Regions from separate parts of the Plantactinospora veratri genome, predicted to be linked through region 1. Evidence: predicted binding sites of a transcription regulator. Region 1 holds the regulator's gene; the other holds the start of a gene.

The links. The regulator HspR, encoded in region 1, represses chaperone genes until heat shock. The targets are predictions, from matches to a motif close to TTGAGTNNNNNNNACTCAA.
Region 2: lon (endopeptidase La) is a predicted target of HspR. The motif match lies at 2,672-2,690, and genes of this name have one in related genera.

What each region holds. Positions count from the first base shown of each region.
Region 1 covers NZ_JAZGQL010000020.1:75,131-89,972, reverse strand. The annotation lists gene V1634_RS24070 (DUF4360 domain-containing protein) at 1-242, opposite strand, end outside; gene V1634_RS24065 (DUF4360 domain-containing protein) at 494-1,039, opposite strand; gene V1634_RS24060 (heat shock protein transcriptional repressor HspR) at 1,675-2,067, opposite strand; gene dnaJ (molecular chaperone DnaJ) at 2,152-3,339, opposite strand; gene grpE (nucleotide exchange factor GrpE) at 3,514-4,491, opposite strand; gene dnaK (molecular chaperone DnaK) at 4,549-6,429, opposite strand; gene V1634_RS24040 (ABC transporter) at 6,734-8,653, shown strand; gene V1634_RS24035 (GTPase) at 8,650-10,368, shown strand; gene V1634_RS24030 (hypothetical protein) at 10,365-10,916, shown strand; gene V1634_RS24025 (hypothetical protein) at 10,926-12,155, shown strand; gene V1634_RS24020 (Uma2 family endonuclease) at 12,163-12,777, opposite strand; gene V1634_RS24015 (M28 family metallopeptidase) at 12,933-14,465, opposite strand.
Region 2 covers NZ_JAZGQL010000020.1:220,043-234,884, forward strand. The annotation lists gene V1634_RS24680 (hypothetical protein) at 1-324, shown strand, start outside; gene V1634_RS24685 (LuxR C-terminal-related transcriptional regulator) at 475-1,506, shown strand; gene V1634_RS24690 (LuxR C-terminal-related transcriptional regulator) at 1,554-2,594, shown strand; gene lon (endopeptidase La) at 2,711-5,053, shown strand; gene V1634_RS24700 (MOSC domain-containing protein) at 5,137-5,979, opposite strand; gene V1634_RS24705 (hypothetical protein) at 6,034-7,554, opposite strand; gene V1634_RS24710 (ABC transporter ATP-binding protein) at 7,775-9,634, shown strand; gene V1634_RS24715 (MFS transporter) at 9,631-11,079, opposite strand; gene V1634_RS24720 (LysR family transcriptional regulator) at 11,168-12,193, shown strand; gene V1634_RS24725 (hypothetical protein) at 12,243-12,722, shown strand; gene V1634_RS24730 (hypothetical protein) at 12,699-12,872, opposite strand; gene V1634_RS24735 (Scr1 family TA system antitoxin-like transcriptional regulator) at 12,862-13,104, shown strand; gene V1634_RS24740 (DUF397 domain-containing protein) at 13,095-13,295, shown strand; gene V1634_RS24745 (MalY/PatB family protein) at 13,343-14,512, shown strand; gene V1634_RS24750 (alpha/beta fold hydrolase) at 14,589-14,842, shown strand, end outside.

The DNA.
Region 1 (14,842 bases):
GCGTCGGTCGGCCGCGCCCCCACGCCGACCTGGGCGAGATAGTCGCTGTAGGTCACCGTGAAGGCGGTGTTGTCGGGGGCGACCGCGACGGCCGCGGTCCCGGCCGGGCAACCCGAACCATTGATGGTAATGACCTCGATGACAATCTGCTCTTCCGGAGGCTCCACAGGCGGATCCGTCGGGATGACAATCCCGCCGAGCATCGAGGCAACGAGACTGCCAATGGCCAGCACACTGATCATGGGTTCCCTCCCGATCGTGGCGATAATGTCGCGCGCGTAAGCACACTTTAACGCTATTTATTGATGTTCGTCAATGTCCTAAAGTTGAATGAGTAATGGCCGAAAAGGTGGTACTGCGACTGTCGCCGAAAACGCGGAGGGCCCCTGGGTCAGGCGCGATGGACATTCACAATTCCATCGACCGACCCAGGGGCCCTAATTCGCGCTAACCCCACAGACCGCCGTAAGGGGACGCGTTTACGGCGACGCGATCAGCACTCTTTCCAGCTGAGGTGGTAGACGCTGCGCACACTGCCCCGGCTCGAGTCCATCGCCATGAAGCTCGTGCCGTTGTCGGCGTTGCCACCGTCCACCCGCAGCTCGGTGTTGACGTTGAGATTCCGCGCCTCGCCGCAGGGTGCGTAGACCAGGGCGGCGGCCCGGTCGGAGGTCCGCCAGCCGCCGTTGTACGGCCCGGTGAACTCGTGGCTGGTCTGCGCGGTGGACGAGCTGCCCATCCAGTAGTAGTGCGAGTGCTGCGAGCCGCTGGCCCCCCGCTGGAGGTACGCGTAGCCCTGCAGGTCCACCTGGGCCACCGCGAAGGTGAGCCCCTGTGGGATGTTCACCCGCAGGTTGAGCTGGCAGTTCTTCCTGAACTCGGTCGGCTTCGCCCCGGCGCCGGCCAGGACGAAGTAGTCGCTGTAGCTCACCGTGAAGGCCGTGTTGTCGGCTGCGGTGCTCACCTCGGCCGTCCCTGCCGGGCAGCCCGATCCGTTGACGGTCTCCACGCTGATGGTGATCCTCTCGGCAGGAGTCACCAAAGGCTCGGTAGCTACCGTCGAGGCAAACAATGCCGCGAGTACGCCGCCGACAGCCATCACGTTGGACATGGTAGTTCCCTTCCGGTCGTCGCGATGCGGTCGCGCCCGCAGCCCACCATAGTCATAACATTGACGGCCGTCAATAAAACAATCTTGTAACCCAGGACATTCAAGAACTGCTGATCAATTGCGTCGGACTAGATCACAAGCATCCGCAGGACCGCGTCATAGCGCGGCACCGGGACACTCTTCGGCGACCCGCCGCCCGCACCCCACTCGCGGGGCGGACGGACAAGACGCTCCATGACCTTTGCCGGGCGTACGACGGAAAGATCCGGCGATCAACAGACCACCGGACTCCGACGTCACCGCTATGTACGGTGATGGCTGGCGGCGCGCTCGGGGTAATGGTTTCCGAGCCTTCTCGCTAATGGATTCCGAGAATCGGGCGTAATGTTCCCGAAACACCCAGCGTAATGGTTTCGAACACCCCGTGGGGGTACCCGGACATCCCGCGATGCGGGAACGGCTACCCCCGGGTCAGCTCAGCGGCTCGGGCCGCCGGCCGCCGCTGCGTCCGGCCGACCGCAGACACGCAACCGCCGACCGGGACGGGCGCCCGGTCGACAGGATCAGGCCGAGGGATCGGCGCTGCGGCGGGGGCGCCAGACCACCAGCGCGGTGGAGGGCCGGTTGGTCGGCACCAGGTCCCGGCGGGGGAGCCCGCCCAGCGCCTCCAGCTCGGCCACCCGGCGGTAGGCGGCCTCCAGTTCGGCCTGCAAGCCCGCGATCCGCTGCTGGAGTTCGTCGACCATCTGCTCCAGCACGATGATCCGCTTGATGCCGGCCAGGTTGACACCGTCGTCCTGGCTCAGCCGCTGCACCTCCCGGAGCAGTGCGACGTCGCGGACGCTGTACCGGCGCCCGCCGCCCGGGGCCCGGCCGGGCTGCACCAGCCCCATCCGGTCGTACTGCCGCAGCGTCTGCGGGTGCATGCCGGCCATCCGGGCCGCGACCGAGATCATCAGAACCTTGGCGTCGGACGCCTGCTCGATCGAGACGACGACGTACTCCTCGGCCACCTTGATCACCTCCGCGTTGCCAACAGCTCAGTTGAAACGACGCACCCGGGCGTCGAGATGTTCCCGTGCCGCCGCCGGGGTCTGCGCGGCGAACTCCTCCAGCGCCTTCCTGGCCTCCGGCGAGAGCTGCTCGGGGACCACGATCTCCACCGTCACCAGCAGGTCGCCGGCCTGACCGTCCCGCCGGGCCACACCCCGGCCCCGGGCCCGCAGGGTACGGCCGCTCGGAGTGCCCGGCGGCACCCGCAGGGTCACCGACGAGTCCAGGGTGGGCACCCGCAGGTCCGTCCCGAGCACCGCCTCCGCGATGGTGATCGGCACGGTCAGGGTGAGGTCGTCGCCGCTGCGCCCGAAGAGGTCGTCGGAGCGGACCTTGACCAGGACGTACAGGTCGCCGGGCGGGCCGCCCCGGTCGCCCGGCTCACCCCGGCCGGCGAGCCGGATCCGCTGGCCGTCCGCGACCCCGGCCGGAAACCGGACGTTGAGCGTGCGGGACTTGGTCACCCCGCCGGTACCCCGGCACTCCGGGCACTTCTCCTCCACGATCGTGCCGACGCCCTGGCACTCCCGGCACGGCTCGGAGAAGCTGAACGAGCCCTGGTTGCGGGTGACCACCCCGGCGCCCCGGCACTGCGGGCAGGTCTGGGGCAGCGTCCCCGGCTTGGCGCCGTCACCGTGGCAGGTGTCGCAGACGCCGGGAGCGCGCAGCGTCAGCGGCACCGTCACCCCGCGCACCGCGTCGCCGAAGTCGAGCATCACCTCGGCCTCCACGTCCCGACCCCGGGCCGGACCGCGGGCCCGGGTCGGGCCGCCGCCGGAGAAGATCGAACTGAACAGGTCGGAGAAGCCCGCCCCGCCGAACCGGCGGTCACCACCGGCCGCGCCGCCCGGCTGGCCGGCCCCGCCGAAGAGGTCCGAGACGTCGAACGGGTAACCGCCGGGCCCGCCCGTCCGGGCGTTGCGGCGGAACGCGCCCGACCCGAAGAGCGAGCGCATCTCGTCGTACTCCTTGCGCTTGCGCGCGTCGGCGAGTACGTCGTACGCCTCGGAGACGGCCTTGAACCGCTCCTCGGCCTGGGCGTCACCCGGGTTGTGGTCCGGGTGCGATTCCCTGGCCAGCTTCCGGTACGCCTTCTTGATCTCGTCAGGAGAGGCGGACTTGGCCACCCCCAGCACGGCGTAGAAGTCCTTCTCCAGCCAGTCTTTGGAACTCATCGGTCGTCCACCCCCTTCCCCTGTGGCGGGGGGGGGGGGGGGGGGGGGGGGCGGGGCGGGGCGCCCCCCCCCCCCCCCGCCGGCGGGGGCGCCCCCCCCCCCCCCCCCCCCCCCCGACGCACCGGCTCAACGCTCAACCTCGCTCCGACCCGGTTACCCCTTGCGCCGGAGTGCTCACTCCTCCGGGTCGGCCACCGCGACCATCGCGGGCCGCAGCAGCGCGTCGTTGACCTGGTAGCCGCGGCGCAGTACCTCCACACAGGTCGGCTCGGTGACCTCGGCCGAGGTCTGGTGCGCGACCGCCTCGTGCTGGTTCGGGTCGAAGGGGTCGCCCTTCTCGCCGAACGGGGTCAGCCCGAACTTCGCCAGTGCCGCGATCAACTGGTCCGCCACCGTACCGAACGGCCCGACCAGGTCGCCGTGCTCACGAGCCCGGTCCAGGTCGTCGAGGACGGGCAGCAGCGCGGCGAGTACGACCCGGGTGGCCCGGTCGGCGTCCCTCGCCCGCTCCCGGTCCATCCGCCGGCGGTAGTTGGCGAATTCCGCGGTCACCCGCTGGAGGTCCCTGGTCCGCTCGTCCAGCTCGGCCCGCAGCGCCCCCAGTTCGGCGCCGAGCGGGCCGGCCTCGGCCGTGGCCTCGGTGACCGGCTCGGCCGGGGCGTCGACCACCGGCCCGTCCGTGCCGGACGGCGCCCCCTCCGCCAGTACCTCGGCGAGCTCGGCCTCGTCCACCACCGGGGTGGCCGGATCGGTGACCGGGGCACCGGAGTCGTCGGTGGTCGCCTCGCCCGCTTCGGTCGTCGCGTCGTCGGCCACCTCCGGCCCGTCCTCGGCCGACTTCGCGTCGTCCACCGAGGCGGCAGCGCCGCTCGAACCGGTGTCGTCGATCTCACCGGCCGCCACCACCGGCTCGGCGTCGCCCGGCGGCTCCGGGTCCGGGTTCGGATCCTTCGCCGCCAGTCGGGTGCCGTCGGTCGTACCGTCCGGGGCCGCTCCGCCGGTGCCCGGCTGGTCGCCGGTCATATTGATCTTCCGGTTGTTCCGGATGACGACGCCCTCGCCGGCCGTGCCCGAGGCAGGGTCGGCGGTCGCGGAGCCACCCGGCGCCGACCCGGTGGGTTCCGGATCGGCGGCTCGTGGCTTGTCCGTCATTCAATTACCTCGATCCGTTGTGCTTACGGCCAGCCCGGGTACGCGAAGAACGCGTCGTCACTTCTTGTCGTCCTCGTCGACGATCTCCGCGTCCACCACGTCGTCGGCGCCGCCCTTGGCACCGGTCGGGCCGCCCTCCGGGCCGGCACCGGCGGCACCCGGCTGCCCCTGCTGCTCGGCCTGCTGCTGCGCGTAGAGCAGCGAACCGGCCTCCTGGGAGACCTTGAGCAGCTTCTCGTGCGCCGTCTTGACGTTCTCCAGGTCGGTACCGCCGAGCGCGGAGCGCAGGTCGCCGAGCGCCTCGTTGATCTTGTCGCGCGGCTCGGCCGGCAGCTTGTCCCCGCTCTCGGCGAGGAACTTCTCGGTCTGCCACTGGAGCTGCTCGGCCTGGTTGCGGGTCTCCGCCTCGTCGCGGCGCCGCTTGTCCTCGTCGGCGTGGTCCTGGGCGTCCCGCATCATCCGCTCGATGTCGTCCTTCGGCAGCGCCGAGCCGCCGGTGATCGTCATCGACTGCTCCTTGCCGGTGCCGAGGTCCTTCGCGTTGACGTGCACGATGCCGTTCGCGTCGATGTCGAAGGTGACCTCGATCTGCGGTACGCCGCGCGGCGCCGGCGGCAGGCCGGTCAGCTCGAAGGTGCCGAGCTTCTTGTTGTACGCCGCGATGTCCCGCTCGCCCTGGAAGACCTGGATCAGCACCGACGGCTGGTTGTCGTCGGCCGTGGTGAAGACCTCGGAGCGCTTCGTCGGGATCGTGGTGTTGCGCTCGATCAGCTTGGTGAAGATGCCGCCCTTGGTCTCGATGCCCAGCGACAGCGGGGTCACGTCGAGCAGCAGGACGTCCTTGACCTCGCCCTTGAGCACACCGGCCTGGAGCGCGGCACCGACCGCGACCACCTCGTCCGGGTTGACGCCCTTGTTGGGCTCGCGGCCGGTGAGCTGCTTGACCAGTTCGGAGACGGCCGGCATCCGGGTCGAGCCGCCGACCAGGATCACGTGGTCGACGTCGGAGACCTTGACCCCGGCGTCCTTGATGGCCTGTTCGAACGGGCCCTTGCAGCGGTCGAGCAGGTCCTGCGTCATCCGCTGGAACTCCGCCCGGGTCAGCGTCACGTCGAGGTGCAGCGGCGCCGACGGGGCACCGTCGCCACCCGCCGGGCCGGCGGTGATGTACGGCAGGTTGATGCTGGTGGTGGTGGCGGCGGAAAGCTCGATCTTGGCCTTCTCGGCCGCCTCGCGCAGCCGCTGCATCGCCATCTTGTCCTGGGACAGGTCGACGCCGTGCTGGCCACGGAAGGTCTTCACCAGGTGGTCGATGATCCGCTCGTCCCAGTCGTCGCCACCGAGGTGGTTGTCACCGCTGGTCGACTTGACCTCGATGACTCCCTCGGCCAGTTCCAGCAGCGACACGTCGAAGGTGCCGCCACCGAGGTCGAAGACCAGGACGGTCTGCTCCTTGGAGCCCTTGTCCAGCCCGTACGCCAGCGCCGCCGCGGTCGGCTCGTTCACGATCCGCAGCACGTTGAAGCCGGCGATCTCCCCGGCCTCCTTGGTGGCGGTCCGCTGGGCGTCGCTGAAGTACGCCGGAACCGTGATCACGGCGTCGGTGATCCGCTCACCCAGGTACGCCTCCGCGTCCCGCTTGAGCTTCATCAGCGTCCGGGCGGAGATCTCCTGTGAGGTGTACTTCTTTCCGTCGATGTCGACGGACCAGTTGGTGCCCATCTCCCGCTTGACCGACCGGATGGTCCGGTCCGGGTTGGTCACCGCCTGACGCTTGGCGACCTCACCGACGAGCACCTCGCCGTTGCGGGCGAACGCGACGATCGAAGGAGTCGTCCGCGAGCCCTCGGCGTTCGCGATGACGGTGGGCTCACCGCCTTCGAGAACGCTGACGCAGGAATTCGTCGTGCCGAGGTCGATGCCGACCGCACGTGCCATCTTCGCTTCCTCGCTTCGTTACAAGGCAGGTGACGGGCACCGCCCGCAGTGCACCCACCGCAAGTTGAGTGGACCGGACTCAATAGTGCCACGATCCGCCGTACGTGCAAAGTCGGACTTGAGTCACATCGACGCAACCCACCTCGGGGGACTTCAGCACCACGAATCCCTCCACCGACCGGGGCATCGACAGTGGTCGCGGCGATCCGGACACCCGGCGAGGAAACCGGCGGCCGACCCGGCGCTGATCCGCGAGCAACCGTGCCTGTTGTCTGTGTTGCAGGGATCGGGCAGTCTTTACCCCGTGACGACCCACGGCGAACCGGCCACCGGCCTCGGCACGCCCCTGGTCGGCCCGGAAACCCCCATCGCCGACGCGGATCGCGAGCCGGCCCAAAGCACCCCCCGGCACCCACCGGCCGACGACCCGGCCGCCCCGACCGACCAGCTGCCGACCGCCACCGTGCCGCCCGGCACCGCCCCTGCGGAAGACTCCCCGGCCGGGGACGGGTCGGACCTGCGCTGGGCGCTCACCCGGCTGCGGGCCGCGATCGACGTCACCGCCTATCCACTGGCGCTGCCCGGGGCGGACGAGGCCCGACAGCTCGGCTCGACGTTGCGCGCCCAGCTCGCCGACTACCTGCTGCCCAGACTCGCCCGGCTCGACGCGCCGCTGCTGGTGGTCGTCGGCGGCTCCACCGGCGCCGGCAAGTCGACCCTGGTCAACAGCCTGGTCCAGGCCCGGGTCAGCAGCGTCGGGGTGCTCCGGCCGACCACCCGCTCGCCGGTGCTGGTGTGCAGCCCGCTCGACTCGGCGTGGTTCCGACAGGGCGACCTGCTGCCCGGACTGACCCGGACCACCACCCCCGGGGACCAGCCGGACACCCTGCACCTGGTCACCGCGCCGGCCCTCCCCGCCGGGCTGGCCTTCCTGGACGCCCCCGACATCGACTCGGTGGTGGACGCCAACCGGATACTCGCGGCCCAACTGCTCGCCGCCGCCGACCTGTGGCTCTTCGTCACCACCGCCGCCCGGTACGCCGACGCGGTGCCCTGGGAACTGCTGCACACCGCGCGGCTGCGCGGCACCGCGATCGCGCTGGTCCTCGACCGGGTGCCGCCGGCCGCCACCGACGAGGTGGCCGCGCACCTGGCCGAGATGCTGGCCGAACACCAGCTCGGCGCCGCACCCCTCTTCGTACTCCCCGAGACGGTGGTCGACGGGCAGGGGCTGCTGCCCGGACGGCTGACCGAGCCGCTGCGCTCCTGGTTCGCCCGGCTCGCCGCCGACTCGGATGCCCGGGCGGCGGTGATCCGGCAGACCCTGCACGGCGCCGTCGCCGCACTGGTCCCGGCCGTCGAGAGCCTGGCCACCGCCGCCGACGGGCAGGCGAACGCCGCACAGGCGCTGGACGAACGGGTCCGCAGCGGCTATCGGGGTGCCCGCCGCTCCGTTGAGGAGGCCCTCCGGGACGGCCGCCTGCTCCGGGGCGAGGTGCTGGCCCGCTGGCAGGAGTTCGTCGGCACCGGCGAACTCTTCCGCACCCTGGAGGCCCGGGTCGGCCAGCTCCGCGACCGGGTCGTCGCCGCGCTGACCGGCCGACCCGCCCCGAACGCCCAGCTCCGCAGTGCGATCGAGTCGCAGCTCGTCACGCTGCTGCGCGAGGCGGCCGCCACCGCCGCCGAACAGACCGCCGCCGCCTGGCAGACCCATCCGGCCGGCGCGGCACTGCTGACCCCCGAGCTGTCCCGGCCCGCCGAGGACCTGCCGGAACGGGCCGAGCGGCTGGTCCGGGACTGGCAGCGCGGTGTGCTGGAACTCGTCCGCGCCCAGGGCGGTGACAAGCGGTTCGTCGCCCGCAGCGCGGCGTACGCGGTGAACGCCACCGGCCTGGCGGTGATGATCGCGGTCTTCGCCTCCACCGCGTTCATCCCGACCGGTCTGGAGGTCGCGGCGGCCGGCGGCACCACCGTCGCCGCGCAGAAGGTACTGGAAGCGATCTTCGGCGACCAGGCCATCCGTACCCTGGCCACCCGGGCCCGGGCCGACCTGCTCGGTATGGTCGACCGACTGTTCGACGAGGAGGCGGCCCGCTACCTGGCCCGCACCGCGGCGGCCGGTGTCGACGCCGCGCACGGCGACCAGCTCCGCGAGGCGGCCCGGCTGGTCGACGCCGCGCGGGGCGGCGTGGGCGAGACAGCCGGAGCGGAGGCGGCCCGATGACCGACATCCTGGGCAGGGTCCGGGACGCGTTCCGCCCTGACCAGCGGGCCGACCCGGACCGGTTGGTCGAACGCCTGCACGCCGTCAACCGGTTCCTCGGCGCCGTCGACGGCCACCTGCCCGACGAACGGCTGGTCGCGGCGCACACTCTGATCGAGCGGGCCGGCACCCGGCTGGCGCTCTCGCTGAACCACACCGTGGTGGCGCTCGCCGGTGCCACCGGCAGCGGCAAGTCCAGCCTGTTCAACTCGCTGGCCCGGTTCGAGATGTCGCCGGTCGGGGTGCGCCGGCCCACCACCGGAGTCACCCACGCCTGCGTCTGGGGGCCGCTGGACGACGCGACCCGGCTGCTCGACTGGGTCGGCGTACTGCCCCGGCACCGGTTCGTCCGGGAAAGCGCGCTGGACGGGGCGGACGAGGCGGCGCTGCACGGCCTGGTCCTGCTCGACCTGCCCGACTTCGACTCGGTGGAGTGGTCGCACCGCTCCGAGGTGGACCGGCTGCTCGGCCTGGTGGACCTGGTCGTCTGGGTCGTCGACCCGCAGAAGTACGCCGACAAGGTGCTGCACCGCAGCTACCTGCGCGAGTTCCACCGGCACCGGGACGTCACCGTGGTGGTGCTCAACCAGGCCGACCGGCTGGCGCCGGACGAACTGCCCCGGGTCCAGGCCGACCTGCGCCGGCTGGTCGACGCCGACCAACTCGACGGGGTGCCGGTGCTCGCCACCTCGGCGCTGACCGACGCCGGTACGGCACCCCTGCGGGCCGTCCTGGAGCAGGCGGTCGCGCAGCGGCAGGCCGCGCTGCGCCGGCTCTCCGGCGACGTCGACACGGTCGTCGAAGGGCTCGCCGAGCTGGTCGACTCCGGACGCGCCGACGAGGACGTGGACCGGCCGACGATCCGCCGGCTGATCGACGCGCTGGCCGGCGCGGCCGGCGTACCGGCGGTGGCCGAGGCGACCGAGCAGGCGTACCGGCACCGGGCGGTGGCCGCGACCGGCTGGCCGCTGGCCCGGGGGCTGCGCCGGCTCCGCCCCGACCCGCTCCGCCGGCTGCACCTGACCGAGACACCCGCCGAGCCGGAACGGGTACCCGAGCCGGGTGGGCTGCTCGGCCTCGACCGCCCGCCGGTGGCCGCGACCTCGGTACCCGAGCCGACCGCGGCGCAGCGTTCCGCGGTCGGGCTGGCCGTCCGGGCGGTCGCCGACCGGGCCGGCGCGACCCTGCCCGGCCCCTGGCCGGCGGCGGTGACCGCGGCGGCCCGGTCCCGGCTGGCCGACCTGCCCGACGCGCTCGACCGGGCCGTCGCCACCACCGACCTCGGGATGGACCGCCGGCCGGTCTGGTGGCGGCTGGTCAACGCCGTGCAGTGGCTGGTGACCGTCGCCGCCGCCATCGGCCTGGGTTGGCTGCTCCTCGGCTACGCGGTACGCGCCCTCGGGCTGCCGGAACTGGACTACCCGATGGTCGGTACGGTGCCGCTGCCCACCGTCGCGCTGCTCGGCGGCCTGCTCTGCGGTGCGCTGCTCTCACTGCTGGTCAAGCCGGTGATCAGGTGGGCGGCCCGGCGGGCCCGGTGGCGGGCCGAGGGGCGGATGCACGACGCGGTGGCCGAGGCCGCCCGGGGGTACGTGGTGGCCCCGGTCCGCGAGGTGCTGCGGGCGTACGCCGAGGCGCGGTCCGCGCTGGGCGTCGCGTCGGCGCGTCGGCGATGACCGACAGCGCCCCGAAGAACGGCAGCGTCTCGACGAACGGCAGCGTCTCGACGAACGGCGGCGGCTCGGCGAACGGCGGCGGCTCGGCGAACGGCGGCGGCTCGGCGAACGGCGGCGCGTCGGCGGTCGTCGGCAGGTGGCGGCCGGTCCTGGTCCGGGGCGGGCTGGCGCTGTTCGGCGTACTCCACGTCTGCTGGGGGGTGCCGGCCGTGCTGACCCCGCGCTGGTTCTTCGACACCTTCCCCGGCTTCGGCCTGGCCTGGACGGCCGGCTACCCGCCGTACAACTCGCACCTGATGACCGATGTCGGGGCGGCGTTCCTGACCCTCGGCGTGATGTTGCTGGCCGCCGCCTGGTTCGACGACCGGCGGGTCACCGCCGTGGTGCTGACCGGGGTGCTGATCTTCAGTACGGTGCACCTGGTCTTCCACCTGGTGCAGGTCGGCACGCTGAGCAGTGCCGATCTTCTCGCCAGCCGGGGCACGCTGTTGCTCGGCGTGCTCGGTCCCGGCGCGCTGCTGATGCTGGACCGGCGCGGACGGGCGTAGGGTCGGTCCATGGCCTCGCCTCGGACCCCCTTTGAAGCCGTGCTGCATGCCGCCCGCGACGTGACCAAGCTCGACTGCGCGCTCGACGCCGAGATGCTCGGCACCGCCCTGCTGGGCAGCGTCTACGCGATCGCGGAGGAAGACCGCAACAACGCCGTCCGTGACTTCGTCGGCGACTTCCTCTCGGCGACCTCCCGTCGGCGTACCGCCGCCGCGACCACGATCCGGACCGTCTTCGCGGCCCTGGTGCCGGACGCCGCCGGTGCCGCCTCGGTCAAGCCGGGAACCCAGGCCCCGTCCTGGTCCGGCCAGCTCGGCAAGGTACGCCTGACCGGCAGCTACGCCTACGGCGACGTGTACGGCGACCAGACCTCCTACCTCGCCACCTTCGCCTACGACGACACCACCTCGGGCGGCCCGGAACACGCCGTGGTGGCCCTGGTCGACCACAACATCGGGATCACCAAGGACGTCTTCGTCGGCGGCCCGGCGGAGCGGATCCTCGGACAGGTCCGGGAGATGTGTGCCGACGACGCGCTGACCTGGTTCCGCGAGGAGGATCCAGCCCGGCTGCGCGACGAGGTGGCCCGGCACCTGGACATCACCGACGAGCTGGGAGACCTGCCCGACGAGGGCTCGCTGGCCACCGACCGGACCCTGGTCGGCGCCCGGCTGGCGCTGCTGCCCCGGGCGGCGTCGACCGCTGACCTCACCACCGAGCCGGAGCCGCTCTCCGCGGCGGAGCGGGACCGGCTGGTCCGGGCCTTCCTCGCCTCGCCCGAGGCCGGCCGGTTCGGGTTGCCCGAGGTGCCCGAGGCCGACCTCGCCTCGCTGCACTTCTGCCTCAGCCTGATCCTCGACCACTCGGCGAGCTTCTCCGACCCGGACCCGCTGCGCTGGAGTCCGGCGGTGGCCGGCCTCTTCCTGCTCGACTGGGTGCACCGGCGGGCGGTACTCGACATGGACGACGCGGCGATGCTGCCCCGGGTGGTCCGGAGTTGGGCCGCGTACGCCGCCCGGCTGCGCGGACTGCCGGCCGAGGCGGCGGCCCAGACCGACACCTCGGTCGAGGAGATGGTGCCGGAGTTCGTCCGGCTCTACACGACTGGGGAGCGGCGCAGCCCGGCGACGGCGGCGGTGGCCCAGCTCATCGCCGACGGCGTCGACCCGAACGACCCGGCGGCGCTGGACGCCTGGATCGAGGCGAACCGGCAGCGCCTCGACGACGACCCGGCGTAGCCACCGCTCAGTCCTCCCCGCCGGGCTGGCGCAGCAGCTTCGCGCGGCGGGCGGTCAGCGCGGGCAGGTCCACCCGGAGCGGCCACGGGTGCCCGGTCGCGAACGGCTCGGTGGTGTAGTGGGTGACGTAGCGGTATTTCCGGCTGCCGGGGTCGAGCACCAGTTCGGCGAGGGAGATGGTCGGCTTCTCCTCCTCCGGCACCACTATCCAGTACGCCGGGACCCCGGCCCGGGCGTAGAGCGCCCGCTTGGTCTCGGTGTCCCGCAGCGCCGAGGTCGGCGACACCACCTCGACCACCAGCAGCGCGTCGGTGATCGGGAACGGCGTACGCCGCAGGTGCTCCGCCCGGGTCACCACCACGTCCGGCCGCGGCTCGTTGTGCGGGTCGACCGTGGTCGACTGGTCGGTGCCGACCGCGTAGTCGTCAGAGGGACACGAGTCCTCCAGGATGTTGGCGATCCACCGGGCGATGGTGTTGTGGTCGATCGTGGCCGAGGGGGACACGATGATGCTCCCGTCAATCAGCTCGTAGCGCCGGCCGTCATCGGGCAGAGCGTGCAGGTCTGCCGTGGTGTAGCCGTGCGGGCCGGGCCGGTCGAGGGCGATCGGGGCGGCACTCATCGGAGAACCTCCGGGATCGGTCGGGGAAGCCACGAGGTCAAGGCTACGGGTGGGACGTTCACGGGCGCCACGGTAACTCCAGAGCACCGACAGTTTCACGTAACGGCGACGGGGCGCCGCGAGTGCGCCGCCCCGTCGTCCGCGTACCGGATGAATCAGCTCGCGACCTCGTGGTCGTCGTGCAGGCCGCCGCCGCCACCGGCCGGCGCGGTGGTGCCGCTGGCCGGGCCGGTCGGCGGGGTGCCGAGGCTGCGGGTGTCGTAGGCGTACGTGATGAGCGCGTGCGCGATCGCGTCGGACATCTCGTCGATCGCCTTCAGGCTGATGTTGTCGATGTCGTCGCAGGCCTGGTGGTAGCAGGGGTCGTAGGCGAGACCGGCGGTACCGCCGTAGACCCGGGCCTCCTCGGCCGTCTTGACCAGTTCGGCCCCGGTGAAGAGGCCGCCGGACGGGATGTCCACCCCGGCCGCGATGAACGGTCCGTAGTCACTGCGTCCGGAGAACGGCGTCTCGGCCGAGGCCAGCCGCTGCGACCGGAAGTAGTCGTGGAAGAGCTTCTCGATCGCTCCCGAGCCGGGCGGGCCGGCCGCCGACCCGGTGCCGGGCGGGAAGGCGGAGTTGTCGCCGTCGTAGACGAACCGGACGTAGTTCGGCGAGCCGACCATGTCGAAGTTCAGGTAGAGGGCGATCCGGTCCCGCTCCGCCTGCGGCAGGTTGGCGATGTAGTACGTCGAGCCGACCAGGTTGGCCTCCTCGGCGCCCCAGAGCGCGAACCGGACCTTGTTCTTCGTCGGGAACCAGCGCATCTGCTCGGCGATCTCCAGCAGCGCGGCGCTGCCGCTGCCGTTGTCGTTGATGCCGGGACCCTCCGGTACCGAGTCGAGGTGGGCGCCCGCCATCACCACGTTGCCCGGGTCGCCCCAGCGCGACTCGGCGAAGATGTTCTCGGTGGTGGCCTGTCCCCGGAAGGTGTCGGTGAAGACCCGCAGGGTGAGACCGCCCGCGACCTGGCCGACCAGTTCTTGGCCGAGCGCCTGCGAGACGCCGACGGCGGCGAAGTCCAGGGTGTAGTCGTTGCCGAGTGTCCCGGAGAGGTCACCGGGGATGTTGTTGTAGATGACCACCGCCGCCGCACCGGCTGCCGCCGCCGTCCTGGCCTTCTGCCCGAACGGGCAGGTGCCCCGGCTGATCACGACGATCGTGCCGACGTTCGCCGGGCCGAAGTCGCCCGGTGCGCAGCCCTGGGAGTCGCCGGTCGGCACGCTGGCCGGGGCGGTCACGTCGGCGCTGCCCGAGTAGCTCATGATCCTGTGTGGCAGGTCTCCGGCGGGCGCCGAGACCCGTTCCAGTTCGGACGGAGTGTTGATCAGGAAGGTCTGGAAGTCGAACGCCTGCCGGGTGACCCGGTATCCGGCGTTCCGGAACACCTTCTCCGCATAGTCGACCGACCTGTCGTATCCGGGTGCACCCGAGGCGCGGTTGCCGTTGTTCCGGTCCGCTATCTTCTGTAGTTCCTTGAGGTGCTTGTGTACGCCCTTCGCCGTGACGGCCTTGCGCAGCACCCAGGAGCCGAGGCTCCCCAGGCCGGAGCTGGCCTGTGCCGGCGCTGGTGCCGCCACCACCGCGAGTGCTGTCACGAGCGTGGTGGCCAGTAGGCCACGGCTCCACCGTTTGCTGGTGCGACCCACGCTGCCTCCCTGTCGGGTCACCGGGGTTACCGGTCTTATCGAGGGAGGTCAGCATAGCCACGCGTCACTGACCGGTGAATAGTCCACACGAGTGCGCTTACCGGCCGGTAGTGCGGAACCCGGGAATGATCGGTCATCGATGGCCGGCAGGCCGCGACCTGGGAGAGCAGGCCGGGCCCGCCGGCACCACCGGCGACCGGGCTGGCCCCCCGCCAGCCGATCGGTGCGGCGGCGCCGGCCCGGAGGCCGGCGCCGCCGAAGGCCGTCGTTGCCGGTCGACGACCTTGTCCCGGTAGTTCGGTCCGGCCGGTGGTGGCGGGACCGAATCCTTTCTCGTCCTACTGACGATAACCGCTGTGGTAGCTTCTCGTCAAGGT
Region 2 (14,842 bases), 140 kb from region 1:
GTGCGGGACGAACTGCTCCGGGTCGTGGTGCTGAGCTGCGCCGCCGCCTTGTCGCCGCTGGTCGGGGTGGCGATGCTAGCGCCGCTGCCGGCCGGCGGTTGCCCGCTGAACCGGCGCGAGCTGGTGGTGCTGGGTCTGCTCCTGGCGGGCTGGACGGAGGAGCGGGTCGCGGTCGGGCTCGACCTGCCGGGTACGGCGATCGCCGATACGGTGCAGCGCTGCGTCGCCGGTCTGGAGGCTCCGGACCGGCATGTCGCCCTGCTGCGGGCGGCCCGGCGGGGCTGGTTCATCCCACATCTGCCCGGGGCGGCGCCGCCGAACTGAGCGCCGTTCGGGTCCGTTGCCGTTTCCGGCGGCGCTCCCCGCCGTTCTCTTAGGTAACCGCACCAGTGCGGGTGGTCTAGTGGCGGCGCTGCGGAGACGGCGAGGAGTGGATCATTATGCGGGCGACGGCTCGGTGTACCGGTACGGGGGATGGTTGACCTGCCACCCGGTGCCGCCGGGATCGTGGCCGACATGGAGCGGATCGCGGCGCTGCCGGGAGATGTGCGGGACCGGGTGCCGGAACTGCTGAGGGTACTGCACCGGCTGATGCCGAGCGGCGGCTCGATGATGCACGTGCTCGACCCGGAGCGTCGGGAGTTCGAGGTGGTGGGCGAGTCCGGTTACACGGAGGCGACTATCGCCTACATGCGCAGCTCGGAGCATTACCGGGAGATGGAGTTGCTCGGCATGGATCGGGACCGTCCGCCGATGTGCGTACGCGACGCGCCGGTGCCGCCCGGTGAGTTGCAGTCCTGGGCGGAGCACCTGGAGCCGGCGGGTTTCCGGGAGGGGATCGGCCTCACCCTGTTCAGCCGGGACGGACGGCACCTCGGACTGATCACCCTGCACACCGACGACCCGGCACAACCGAGCGACGAGATCCGGGACTTTCTCGGGCTGCTCACCCCGACGTTGGCCGACGCCGTAGACCCGATGCGGTCGATCGTCACGCTGTCGAAGATCGTCGCCGACGCGCAGTGGGGCGTGGTGCTGACCCGGGCCGGCAACGTGCTGCCGCTGCCCGGGCTGCCGGGCCATCCGCTGCTCGATGCCGGGTCGGCGGTGTTGGAGGTGGCGGCGGCAGGGCTGCGCGAGGGGCACGTGCACAACTGGTTCCTCTGCCCGTACCCGTCGTCGGACGATCCCGGCCGCCACCTCCAGGTGACCGTCCTGGCCTGTCCGGCCTCGGCGCCGGCACACCTGCTCGCGGTGCTGCTGATCTCCGCCACGCGGGATCTGCGCGGCCTGACCAGGCGGGAGTTGGAGATCCTCGGACTGCTCGTCGACGGCTGGTCCAACCAGCGGATGGCGAACCAGTTGGTGATCACCCAACGCACGGTCGCCGCGCACATAGAACACATCCTGGACAAGATGGATGCCCCGACCCGTACCCTGGCCGCCGTCCGTGCACTGCGCCTGGGCCTCTATGTTCCCCAGCCCCTTGCCCGGCTCCGACGCTGACCGTCCCGCGTCGTCGTACCGGCCTGTCCGCCGACGAAGGTTCTGTGATGACCGCTCCTCCACCATCCTCTTCGAAGGCGATCCGCGGCCTGGCCGAGATCGCCGCGGCGGTGGCCCGCGCCGGTCAGCCGGACGAGTTGCTGGCCGGGCTCGGCGCGGTGATGCCGGTCCAGGCCGCCTGGCTCGCCCTGCTCGACGACCGGCACCGCCGGTACGCCGAAGTGGCCAGCTTCGGCTACGACACCCGGATCCGGAACTACTTCGGCACGGCGGCGCTGCTGGAGCAGGTCGAACTGGTCGGGCTGACCAGCTCACCCGTGCCGCAGCGGGCCCGTGACTCGCCGGTGCCGCTGGCCGAGCTGCCGGTCTGGGGGGACTACTACTTTCCGGCCGGCTTCCGGGAGGGGATCGCGGTCGGCCTGTTCACACCGGACCGCCGGCACGTCGGGGTGCTGATCATGTGCACCGACGACCCCGGTCGGCCGACCGACGCCGAGCGGAACCTGGTCGGGGCGCTGGCTCCGCAGATCGCCGCCGCCATCGAGCAGGTACGGTCGCTGGCGGTGCTGGCCCAGGTCGTCCGGAACGCCCGGGCGGGGGCGGTGCTGACCCGTAGCGGTGCGGCACACCCGCTGCCCGGCCTGCCCGGACACCCGCTGCTGGCCCCGGATTCGGCGTTGCCGGGCGTGGCCCTGCACCAGGCCGTGCACTGCGGCGGCTCGGCCTCGTTCCTCTGGCCGGCCTGTCGGGGGCAGGAGCATGACGACCGGTCGGGGATGCTCCAGGTCGTCGTCCTGGGCTGTGCCACCGCGCCGCCGTCCGTGGTAGGGGTGCTGGTGCTGTCTCCGCTGCCGGGCGGCCGGTCGGTGCTGACCCGCCGCGAGTTGGTGGTGGTCGGCCTGCTGCTGGAGGGCTGGTCCGACCGGCGCATCGCAGTCGGCCTGGACCTGCCGGTCGGCACGGTCGCCGAGACCGTCGCGCGGATCGTGGTCAAGCTCGACGCCCCGAACCGGCATGCGGCGCTGCTCCGGACGGCGCGGCACGGCTGGTTCATCCCGCCCTGCACCGGCCGTCCCCCACTGGACTGACCGTCCGGTTCGGCCCGGACCCCGGCCCAGGTTAGTGCTCTGGATCACAAGCCGGAACATGGAGCACCGTTTGTTACTTGAGTCGTACAAGCTCAACTAACGATGGCAGGTGTGTGATGGCAACTCTTCCGGTTCTTGCTCTGACCGACGCTGTCCTGCTGCCCGGCATGGTCATCCCGGTGACCCTGGACGCGACCACCCAGGCAGCGGTGGACGCCGCCCGGGCCACGGGCGACAAGAAGCTTCTGGCCGTGCCCCGGGTCGACGGGGAGTACGGCTCCATCGGCGTCATCGCCACGATCGAGAAGGTCGGCCGGCTGCCCAGCGGCGAACCCGCCGCCGTGGTGCGCGGCGAGTCCCGGGCCCGGATCGGCTCCGGTGTGCCCGGCCCCGGTGCCGCCCTCTGGGTCGAGACCGTCCAGATCACCGAGCCGGCACCGGCCGGCCGGGCCAAGGAACTCGCCCGGGAGTACCGGGCACTGGTGACGTCACTGCTGCAACAGCGCGGCGCCTGGCAGGTCATCGACGCGGTCGAGCGGATGACCGACCTGGCCGAGCTGGCCGACTCGGCCGGCTACGCGCCGTGGCTCACCCTGGAGCAGAAGATCGAACTGCTCGCCGCGCCGGACGTGACCGCCCGGCTCGAACTGCTGGTCGGCTGGGTGAAGGCGTACCTGGCCGAGCAGGAGGTCACCGAGCAGATCAACTCCGACGTGCGGGAGGGACTGGAGAAGTCCCAGCGCGAGTTCCTGCTCCGCCAGCAGCTCGCCGCGATCCGCAAGGAGCTGGGCGAGGACGAGCCGGACGGCTCGGCCGACTACCGTTCCCGGGTCGAGTCCGCCGAACTGCCCGACAAGGTACGCGAGGCGGCACTGCGCGAGGTCGGCAAGCTGGAGCGGGCCAGCGACGCCTCCCCGGAGGCGGGCTGGATCCGTACCTGGCTGGACACGGTGCTGGAGATGCCGTGGTCCACGCGTACCGAGGACAACACCGACCTGGTCCAGGCCCGGCAGGTGCTCGACGCCGACCACGCCGGCCTGGCCGACGTGAAGGACCGGATCCTGGAGTACCTGGCGGTGCGCAACCGGCGCGCGGCCCGCAACCTCCAGGTCGTCGGCGGCCGTGGCTCGGGCGCGGTGCTCGCCCTCGGCGGCCCGCCCGGAGTCGGCAAGACCAGCCTCGGCGAGTCGGTCGCCCGGGCGCTGGGCCGGAAGTTCGTCCGGGTCTCCCTCGGCGGCATCCGGGACGAGGCCGAGATCCGTGGCCACCGCCGGACGTACGTCGGCGCGCTGCCCGGCCGGATCGTCCGGGCGCTGCGCGAGGCGGGCTCGATGAACCCGGTCGTGCTGCTCGACGAGGTCGACAAGATCTCGGCGGGGTACGCCGGTGACCCGGCCGCCGCCCTGCTGGAGGTGCTGGACCCGGCGCAGAACCACACCTTCCGGGACCACTACCTGGAGGTCGACCTCGACCTGTCCGACGTGCTCTTCCTGGCCACCGCCAACGTGGTGGAGGCGATCCCCGGCCCGCTGCTGGACCGGATGGAGCTGGTGACGCTGGACGGCTACACCGAGGAGGAGAAGGTCGCGATCGCCCGGGACCACCTGTTGCCCCGGCAGATCGAGCGGGCCGGACTGACCGCCGACGAGGTGAGCGTCTCCGACGCGGCACTGGGCCGGATCGCCGCCGAGCACACCCGCGAGGCGGGGGTACGCCAGCTCGAACGCGCGCTGGCGAAGATCCTCCGCAAGGTCGCGGTCGCGCTGGCCTCGACCGAGGGTCCGGTACGCGTCGACACCGACAACCTGGCCAGCTACCTGGGTCGGCCGAAGTTCACGCCGGAGTCGGCGGAGCGGACGGCGGTGCCCGGGGTGGCGACCGGGCTGGCGGTGACCGGTGCCGGCGGTGACGTGCTCTTCATCGAGGCGACCAGCATGGAGGGCGAGCCGGGGCTGACCCTGACCGGGCAGCTCGGCGACGTGATGAAGGAGTCGGCGCACATCGCGCTCTCCTACCTCCGGTCGAACGGCCGGGCGTTGGGGCTGGACCCGAACGCGCTGGCCGGGCGGCGGATCCACCTGCACGTGCCGGCGGGTGCGGTGCCGAAGGACGGTCCGAGCGCCGGCATCACCATGGTCACCGCGCTGGCCTCGCTGGCCAGCGGCCGGCCGGTACGCCCGGAGTTCGGCATGACCGGCGAGGTCACCCTCTCCGGCCGGGTCCTGCCGATCGGCGGGGTGAAGCAGAAGCTGCTCGCCGCGCACCGGGCGGGGCTGACCGAGGTGATCATCCCGGCCCGGAACGAGCCGGACCTGGACGACCTGCCCACCGAGGTGCGGGAGGCACTGACCGTGCACACCCTGACCGACGTGGCGGACGTACTGGCGCTGGCCCTGCGTCCGGCGGACGACCCGGGGCTGCTCGACACCGCCGACGGCCCGGCGCTGGCCGCCGCCTGAGCTGACCCGACAACGACCGACGGGCCGCCCGCGATGCGCGGGCGGCCCGTCGCCGTCTCTCTCGGGCTGCGGTGCGTTCCAGGTCAGTCCAGCACCTCCACGGGGTCACCGACGCTGACGGTACGACCCTCGGCAGGCCCGCCCGGTTCGGCCCGTACCGTCAGCTGGAGACCGAAGAGGAGCTTCCGGCCGATGTGCCGGCGTGCGGCGAGCATCCACAGCGGCTCCCGCCCCCGCTCCCCGGTCTCCTGGTCGATCGTCGCGATCAGACAGCGGCCGCACTCGTCGGCACCCTGGAACACCGCCCCGCCGATCCTGATCCGCCGGCCGACCCACTCGCCCTCGGCCCACGGCGCGGCACCGCTGATCACCACGTTCGGGCGGAACTGGATCATCGGCAGTGGCCCCTCGGCGCTGCCCGACTCCCGCAGCCAGTCGTTGAACTCGTCCAGCGACGCGGTGTTGGTCAGCAGCAGCGGGGTGCCGTCGGCGAAGCTCAGCTCGGCGCCGACCTCGGCCGGAACCGGCCAGGGAACGCGGTTGCCGGTGGGGTCGCCGAGCCAGACCAGCCGGGCGGTGCGCCCCAACAATCGGTTGAGCCAGTCGTCCGCCTCCGGGCCGGCGGCGCGGACCGGTGCGGGCGGCCGTCCCCGGTAGACCCGGACCTGGAGCGCTTCGCCGTCGGTCGGTTCGGCCAGGTCGAGCGGGGGCAGCCCCGGCGCGTCCAGGGTCAGCCCGCCGGGCCGGGACACCGCGCGCATCGTCACCAGTTCCCGGTGCTGGCGCTGGGTCAGCCCGAGCCCGTGTGCGTCAACGATGAGCCAGCGCCGGTCGCCGTCGAGACCCCACGGTTCGACCCGCGCCGTGTCGCGGTCCATCCGGCGGCACCCCTTCACCGGGTACGTGTACATGGAGGTGACTCGCATCCGGTCAGGATGACATGACGTGGTGTGACGGGGGTAACTCCGCTGCGGCAGATTTCAGCCGGCCGGCAGCGGCGGGTAGAGGTGGTAGCCGGCCACCCGCTCCGGGGTGCTGCCGGGCATCCGCCGGGCCAGTTCGGCGTCCAGCGGTGAGCCGATCGGAGTCAACACGGCCTGCGGCTGCGGGTGCCAGTAGCCGGGGTACCGGTTGAGTCCCCGGTCGAGCCGGTCGTCGACGACGCCGCAGGTGGTCCGCTCCGCACTCAGATATGTGATCCAGTTGCAGGTCCAGTACCCGCCGTGCACCTGGCTCAGCCCCCGCTCGCGCAGCACCGCCAGCACCTCCGACCGTTCCGCGCGTTCCGCCCGGTATTCGTCGACGGTGTCGACCAGGCTCACCGTGGCGGCCAGCATGGTGAGCGCGAGCGCGGCGATCGGCAGCGCCGCCGGTATCGCCGGCCGGCCGCCGGCCCGGACCAGCCGGTAGAGCGGCCAGAGCGCCACCGGCAGCGAGACCAGCAGCACCGACAGGTAGCGGGCGCTCTCCACCGGTGAGTCAGCGGCGGCCGGGCTGCGTACGTAGCTGAGCACGCTGAGCAGGCCGGCGGCGGCGAGTACCAGCCAGGTCACTGCCCGGGTGCGGTCGACGGGGTCCAGCGTTGCGGGGGTACGCAGCCGGCGTACCGCGAGCAGTAGGGCGGCGGTGAGCAGGAGCAGCACGACGGGCCCCCACCAGAGCGACCAGCCGGCGCAGTAACTCGGCTCGCACAGGCCCATCCCGAGCGGCAGGCCCAGCCAGGCACCGCCGACGATCCGGTCCCACAGGCCGGCGTCGGTGCCGGCCCCGTTGAGCCGGAGGAAGACCGCGAGCGAGTTGTCGGCCCAGCCGGCCTGCACGTTCCCGACGATCAGCGGCAGTACCCCGACCAGCAGCCCGGCCCCGACCAGCCCGGCGGTGCGCCGGGTCAGCACCCGGGCGGTGCCGAGCACCATCAGCGCACCGAGCAGGTACGGTGCCGGCAGCCAGTGGTTCCAGGCGACCAGCCCGAACAGGGCGCCCCAGCCGGCGAAGGCGTACCAGCGGGTCGTGGCCCGGGTGGCCAGCAGGTAGCCGAGCAGCAGCAGCCCGGCGACCATCGGGGCGGTTTCCGGATAGCCCCCACCGGCGATCAACTGGTTCTTCACGATCCGGTCGGAGCCCAGCGCCAGCAGCCCGACGGTCAGCACCGCCAGGCCGGCGGTGAAGACGCGGCGGACCAGCAGGTACATCAGCACCAGGAAGAGCGCGTAGAGCAGCAGCGTGGGAATGCGCAGCGCGGTCACCGACGGTCCGGCCAGCGCGACCAGCGGCGCCGCCAGGTACGCCTCGACGGTGCCCATGTAGTGCTGCCCGTAGAAGAAGACCGGCAGGTCCCGCCCCTGCGCGATGTGCAGCGCGGCCAGTCCCATCGTGGCCTCGTCGCTGTTGGTGGGCGGGGTGCCGGCCACGGTCAGCCAGATCCGCCAGAGCACGCCGAGCGCGCCCAGCGCGGCGGCGAGCAGGCCGTAGCGGCCGGGGCGGGGGAGGCGGAGCGGCACGAGTCGCGAGTCTGTCACACCTTCAGCGGTTTCGTTCCGCGCCGACCGCCGTCCGACCGCCGTCCGACCGCCGTCCGGGCGGTACCGCCGAAGGTTGACCTCGACATTGCTTGAGGTCGTACTGTCGGTGGGCGCCGATAAGGTCCGGGCGATTCGGTGTTCACGGAGGGTGCCAGCGATGAGTATGGAAGTCACGGCGTGGAACTCGCTCTACCACGCGATGCACGCCCAGCAGGACAGACGGCCGTTCTCGATGGCCACGCTCCGGCGCATCGCCGGCTTCGCCCGGCCGCACCGCCGCCGGTTGATCAACTATCTGCTGCTCAGCGTGGTGATGTCGGTCCTCGCGGTGGCCACGCCGGTGCTGGCCGGCCGGGTGGTCGACGGCATCGTCAGCGGCGGGAGCACCGACCTGGTCGTCGGGCTCGCCGTGCTGATCGGCGTCGTCGCGCTGGTCGAGGCCGGTCTCGCGCTGCTCACCCGCTATTTCTCGGCGAGCATCGGCGAGGGGCTCATCCTCGACCTGCGTACCGCGGTCTTCGACCACGTGCAGAAGATGCCGGTCGCCTTCTTCACCCGGACCCGCACCGGCGCCCTGGTCAGCCGGCTCAACAACGACGTGATCGGCGCGCAGCGGGCCTTCTCCGACACCCTCTCCGGGGTGGTCGGCAACCTCGTCACGCTGCTGCTCACCCTGGTGGTGATGATCGGCATCTCCTGGCGGATCACCCTGCTCGCGCTCGTGCTGCTGCCGGTCTTCGTGCTGCCGGCCCGCCGGATGGGCAGCCGGCTGGCCCGGCTGGAGCGCGAGGCCGCCAACCACAACGCGACGATGAGCACCCAGATGACCGAGCGGTTCTCCGCGCCCGGCGCGACCCTGGTCAAGCTCTTCGGCCGGCCGGCGGAGGAGTCCGCCGAGTTCGCGCTGCGCGCCCGGCGGGTCCGCGACATCGGGGTTCGCACCGCCATGGTCCAGTCGGTCTTCATCACCGCGCTCACCCTGGTCTCGGCGCTGGCTCTCGCCCTGGTGTACGGCCTCGGTGGCCTCTACGCGCTGCGCGGGCAACTGGAGCCGGGTGCCGTGGTCGCGCTCGCCCTGCTGCTGACCCGGCTCTACGCCCCGCTGACCGCGTTGGCCAGCGTCCGGGTCGAGGTGATGAGCGCGCTGGTCAGCTTCGAGCGGGTCTTCGAGATCCTCGACCTCAAGCCGCTGATCACCGAGAAGCCCGACGCGCGCGAGGTGCCGGAGGGACCGGTCTCGGTCGAGCTGGACGGGGTGACCTTCGGCTACCCGTCGGCGGAGAAGGTCTCGCTCGCCTCCCTCGAAGAGGTGGCGGCCCTGGACACCCGGGGCGGGGTCGACGTGCTGCACGACGTCTCGTTCCGGGTCGAGCCGGGCCAACTCGTCGCCCTGGTCGGTTCCTCCGGAGCCGGCAAGTCCACCATCGCCCAGCTCGTACCCCGGCTCTACGACACCGACTCCGGCGCCGTACGCCTGGCCGGGCAGGACGTCCGGGACCTCTCCGCCGACTCGATCCGGGCCACTCTCGGCCTGGTCACCCAGGACGGGCACCTGTTCCACGACACCATCCGGAGCAACCTGCTGCTGGCCCGGCCCGACGCGACGGAGCAGGAGCTGTGGGACGCGCTGCGCCGGGCCCGGCTCGCCGACCTGATCGAGGGGCTGCCCGACGGGCTCGACACCGTGGTCGGCGAGCGTGGCTACCGGCTCTCCGGCGGTGAGCGGCAGCGGTTGACCATCGCGCGGCTGCTGCTTGCCCGGCCTCGGGTGGTGATCCTGGACGAGGCGACCGCGCACCTCGACTCCACCTCCGAGGCGGCGGTGCAGGCGGCGCTCGGCGAGGCGCTGGCCGACCGTACGGCGTTGGTGATCGCGCACCGGCTCTCCACCGTACGGGCCGCCGACCAGATCCTGGTGGTGGAGGAGGGCCGGATCGTGGAGCGCGGCACCCACGACGAACTGCTCGCCGCCGGCGGCCGCTACGAGGAGCTGTACCGGACCCAGTTCAACCAGCCCGACCAGGTCGGGGCTGACCGGGGCGAGCTGGTGCCCGGCTAACGTGCCGGCTCCTCCGGTGGTACGCGGCCGGCCGTCGGCATCAGCACGGCGGCCAGGACCAGTGCGCCCGCTGCCGCGTAGAAGGCCCACCGGTAGCCGGCGACCTCGGCCGCTTTCGCGGTGGCCCCGGAATCCGATGCCGCCCCGGCACGACTGATCGCGATCGCGGCGAAGGTGGCCAGGCCGAGAGCGCTGCCGAGTTGCTGGGTCGTGGTCTGGACACCGGAGCCGAGACCGGCATCGTCGTCGGTCACCCCGTGCAGGGCCGCGTTCTGGAGCGCCGGGAAGGCGATGCCCAGCCCCACCGCGATCAGCACCGTCGCGGGTAGCAGGGCTTCGAGATAACCGCTGCTCACCGACATCCGGAGCGCCAGATACAGCAGGCCGCCGGCGCTGAGCACCAGGCCCGTGACGATGGTCCAGGTGATGCCGAGTCGAGCGGTCAACGCGGTCGACGCCATCAACCCGCCGAGGAAGGCCACACAGAACGGAAGGTACGCCAGTCCCGTGACCAGCGGTCGGTAGTCGAGGACGTTCTGCATGTACAGGGTGAGCAGGAACATCGTGGCAGCCAGTCCGCTGGTCAGCGCCATTGTCGCCAGGTTCGCCGAGAGGCGGGGACGGCTGGCGAAGAAGCTCATCGGCACCAGCGGTTCCACGCTCCTGGTCTGCACGGCGACGAAGGCGGTGAGGGCGGCCAGCCCGGCCAGAAGCGGGACGAGGACGACCGGGGCGGTCCACCCGTTGTGGCCGGCCGCGAGTAGACCGGCGACCAGGGCGATCAGACCGGTGGTGACGAGCGTCGCGCCCGCCCAGTCGATCCGCCGCGCACCGGAACCCCGCTGTGCGTCCACCAACCGGGGGATGACCAGCAGTACGACGGCAGCAACCGGCAGGTTGACGAAGAAGACCCAGCGCCACCCCGCGAATTCCGTCAGGGTGCCGGAGAGCAACACCCCGGCTATGGCGCCGAGCCCGCTCAGGCCGCCCCAGATTGCCAGCGCGCGGGCCCGCTCCCGCGCATCGGTGAACATCAAGACGATCATCGACAGGGCGGACGGTGCCGCCAGCGCCTCCCCGACACCCTGGCCGAACCGGCCGGCGACCAGCATGCCGGTGTTCACCGCGACGCCACTGGTCAACGAGGCCACCGCGAACACCGCCGTGCCGACCAGGAATATCCGGCGCCGCCCGTACAGGTCGGCCAGCCGGCCGCCGAGCAACAGCAGCCCACCGGCGGTCACCACGTAGGCGTTGACCACCCAGGCGAGGTCGGCCGTGGACGCGTCCAGTTCCCGCTGTACCGAGGGCAGCGCGATGTTCACGATCGAGCTGTCCACGGTGAAGGTGAACTGGATCAGCGCCAACACCGCGAGTACCGGCCAGCGGCGTGGCTCCGCGGTATCGCCCTGCGCCGGCCTGCGGGGCTGGAGGTCCTCAGTCATGTGATCAACCGAACCTTTAGCCGGCTGGCCTGTCCAACACGCGGCGACAGTCTTGACAAACAACTCTTGTCGTCGCAGCCTGCGCGGGGTGGACCTCGATCTTCGCCAACTCCGGGCATTCGTCGCGACTGCCGAGGAACTGCACTTCCGGCGGGCGGCGGACCGGCTGTACCTCACCCAGCAGGCACTGTCCCATCGTGTCCACCGGCTGGAGAAGACGCTGGGCGGGCCGCTGTTCGTCCGCGGCCACCACGTCGTCGAGCTGACCGACCTGGGGCGGCGGCTGCTGCCGCTGTCGCGGCGGGTGCTCGGCGCCGCCGACGAGATCGTGGCCGCGGCACACCTCGACCGGCAGCCGCTGCGCCTCGACACGTTCCGGCCGATCGCCGCGTCCTCGATGCTCCAGCGGCTGGTCTCCGACCTCGGCGATCTGCCGCTGGAGCTGAGCACCCGACACAGTCTGGGCACCGCCCTGTCGGCGTTGCAACGCGGCGAGATCGACGTCGCACTCGGCCGGGTACACGGTCCGGCCGAGCCCGGCGCTGTCGAGCTGGCCCACCGGCTGGTCCGGCTGGAACCCCTGAACGCTCTGGTGTCGGACCGTCACCCCCTGGCGACCCGACCGGCGTTGCGTCCGGCCGACCTGGCGCCGTACGGGATCTGGTCTCCGGCCGTCGCGGGCGCCACCGAGTTGGACGGATATCTGCGTGCCCTCGGTGACGACCTGCGGATCCCGGTGACCGTCGGGCCCGCGTTCGTCACCTTCGAGCAGGTGGTGGTGCAGCTACAGGCGCAGGGGCAGTGGATCTGGCTGCTCGGTGCCGACGTTCGGGCCACCCCTCCGCCCGCGATGGCGCTGATTCCGCTGGTCGATCCGACCCCGCTCTACCCGTGGTCGCTGGTCTGGCGTCGCGACCGGATCCATCCGCTGCTCAGCCGACTGCTACGTACGGTCGCCACGATCGCCGAGCGGGCCGACTGGCTGTCCTTCGACCCCGCCCGGCACTGGCTGCCCACCCCGGACCGTGCGGCGGTACGCGTACTCGACCGGCCGGCGGCCGAGGAGACGGACGAGACGGGGGACAGCGTGTCGGACCGGCGTGGCCGGGCCTGACAATGACGGGGTGACAACCCAGCCGCCCCGAGCCGAGCCGTCTCGTCCCGTGTCGTCCACCGCGTCGGTTCCCGCCCAGCCGTCGCCGTCGGAGACGCCGCCGCTGCCGGACACCACCCCGCCGCTGCCGGACCGAACGCCGCCGGAGACGGCGCCGGTGCCGGAGTCGCCCAGCACGCCGCCCGCCGCTGCCGAACCGACACCTTCGCCGCCGCCCCCGGCACCGCCGGTATCGGCTCCGGAGTCGGAGTCGGCAAAGCCGGAGCCGACGAAACCCAACCCGGACAACTCGGCCCATCCGACGAAGGTGCGGATCGACACCCCTGGCGCCAGCATCGAGATCGAGGCCGACGAGCCGCTCGCGGAGGTAGTGGCGACCGCGCTGCGACTGTTCCACGAGGCCGGCGGCTGGCCGCAGGTGAACAGCCGGTCCGCCGGGTTCGCCCAGGCCGAACGCCGGGAGACCCATCCGGTGCAGCCGAGTTCGATGCCGTACGGGCCGGGGTCATATCCCGTACAGATGCCGTAACCGCCGGGCGCGGGTGATCAGCAGGCGCGGCCGGACCCAGCCGAGGAAGCGGGCGTACATCCGGGCCGGGTCGGGTGCCGTGTCGGGGTTGAGCCGGTGCAGGTCCTCGATCGCCGCCTGGAGCAGGGTGGCGAGGTAGATGTGCCACATCGTGCCGTCGAGCGCTGGCGCGTACCCGGGGCTCGCCGGGCCCTTCATCATCGCGACGCTGCCGGGACGCGAGGAGGTCGTGTTTCTCGACAACCGTCTCCAGGGCCAGATGGTCGAACGGCCGGGCGAGGTGACCGAGGTGCGTGACCACTGGGAGGACATCCTCGCCGAGGCGCTGATCCTTCCACAGTCGACCGAGTTGTTATCGAAGGTGGCGAAGACATGGACCTGAGCGGCGCGTGCTGGCGCAAGAGCACCCGCAGCGGTTCGAACCAGGCGGCGTGTGTCGAGGTTGCGGTCGGCCTGCCGGGGGCGGTCGGGGTCCGGGACAGCAAGGACCCGTCGGGGCCGGTGCTCGTCTTCGCCGCCGAAGCGTGGCGGGCCTTCGTCAGCCAGCAGATTCCGTGCCGCACGGCCAGGTGACCACCACGGCGAGTCACGCCAGCGGGCGAAGCAAGTACCGTGGCCTGGTGGGCAACCCCTTGCAGACCCTCTCCCTGGCCGACCTGCGACGCCGTACCAGCGAGAAGTGGCGGCGGTATCCGCCGGACGTACTCCCGCTCTGGGTCGCCGAGATGGACGTGCCGCTCGCCGAGCCGGTCGCGCGGGCGCTGACCGACGCCGTCGCGCTCGGTGACACCGGCTACCCGCCGGACGGTACGGACTACGCCTCGGCGCTCGCCGGCTTCGCCCGGGAACGCTGGGGCTGGGCCCCGAAGGTCGAGCACACCCGGCTGGTCCCCGACGTGATGCTCGGCGTCGTAGAGATGGTCAAGCTGGTCACCGGGTACGGCGACGCGGTGGTGATCAGCCCGCCGGTCTATCCACCGTTCTACGACTTCCTCCGGAGCGCCGAGCGGCGGATCGTCGAGGCGCCGCTGAACGCGGAGTACCGGCTCGACCCGGACGCCCTGGAGCGGGCCTTCGCCGAGGCCGTCGACGGGGGCCGGCCGGCCGCCTACCTGCTGTGCAGCCCGCACAACCCGACCGGCACCGTGCACACCGCCGACGAACTCGCGATGGTGATCGAACTCTCCGACCGGTACGGCGTACGCGTCGTGGTGGACGAGATCCACGCCCCGCTGATCTATCCGGGCGTGACGTTCCGGCCGTACCTCTCGATGCCCGGTGGTGAACGCGGCCTCGCGCTGCACTCCGCGTCGAAGGCGTGGAACCTGGCCGGGGTGAAGGCGGCGCTCGCGGTCGCCGGGCCGGCGGCCGCCGACGACCTGGCCCGGATGCCGAAGGTGGCCGGCGACGGTGCCAGCCATCTGGGCGCGCTCGCGCACACCGCCGCGTTCCGCTACGGCGGCTCGTGGCTCGACGAACTGCTGGCCGGGCTCGACCAGAACCGTCGGCTCCTCGGTGACCTGCTCGCCGAGCACCTGCCGCAGGTGCGGTACCGGGCGCCGGAGGGCACCTATCTGACCTGGCTGGACTGCCGGGGCCTGGACCTGCCGGGCGGTGCTTCCGGTGCGCCGGCCGACCCCGCCGAGGTGTTCCTGGAGCGCGGCCGGGTCGCGCTGGTCTCCGGACCGCTCTTCGGGACCGGTGGTGCCGGACACGCCCGGTTCAACCTGGCCACCTCTCCGGAACTGGTCACCGAGGCCGTCCGCCGGATGGCCGCCGCCCTGCGCTGACCTGTCCGCGCCGGGCCGGAAGCCGCCGTCGATCGGGGCATCCGGTACGACGGTTCCCGGTGGCAGACTGCTCGACATGACGGGTGCGGATCCGACGGCCGGGGACCTGCGGGTGACGCTCGGCGGGGGTACGGGCCAGCCGGTACTGCTGTTGCTGCACGGGATGGGCGCCACCGGTGCGGTGTGGCGGGGCTGGGCGGAGCTGCTCGCCGATCGCTGGCCGGGACGCTGGCTGGCGCCGGATCTGCCCGGGCACGGCGGCTCCGCCGCACTCGACCGGTACTCCTTCGACTCGCTGGCCGCCGGCCTGGCCGGACTGCTCTCGCCCGG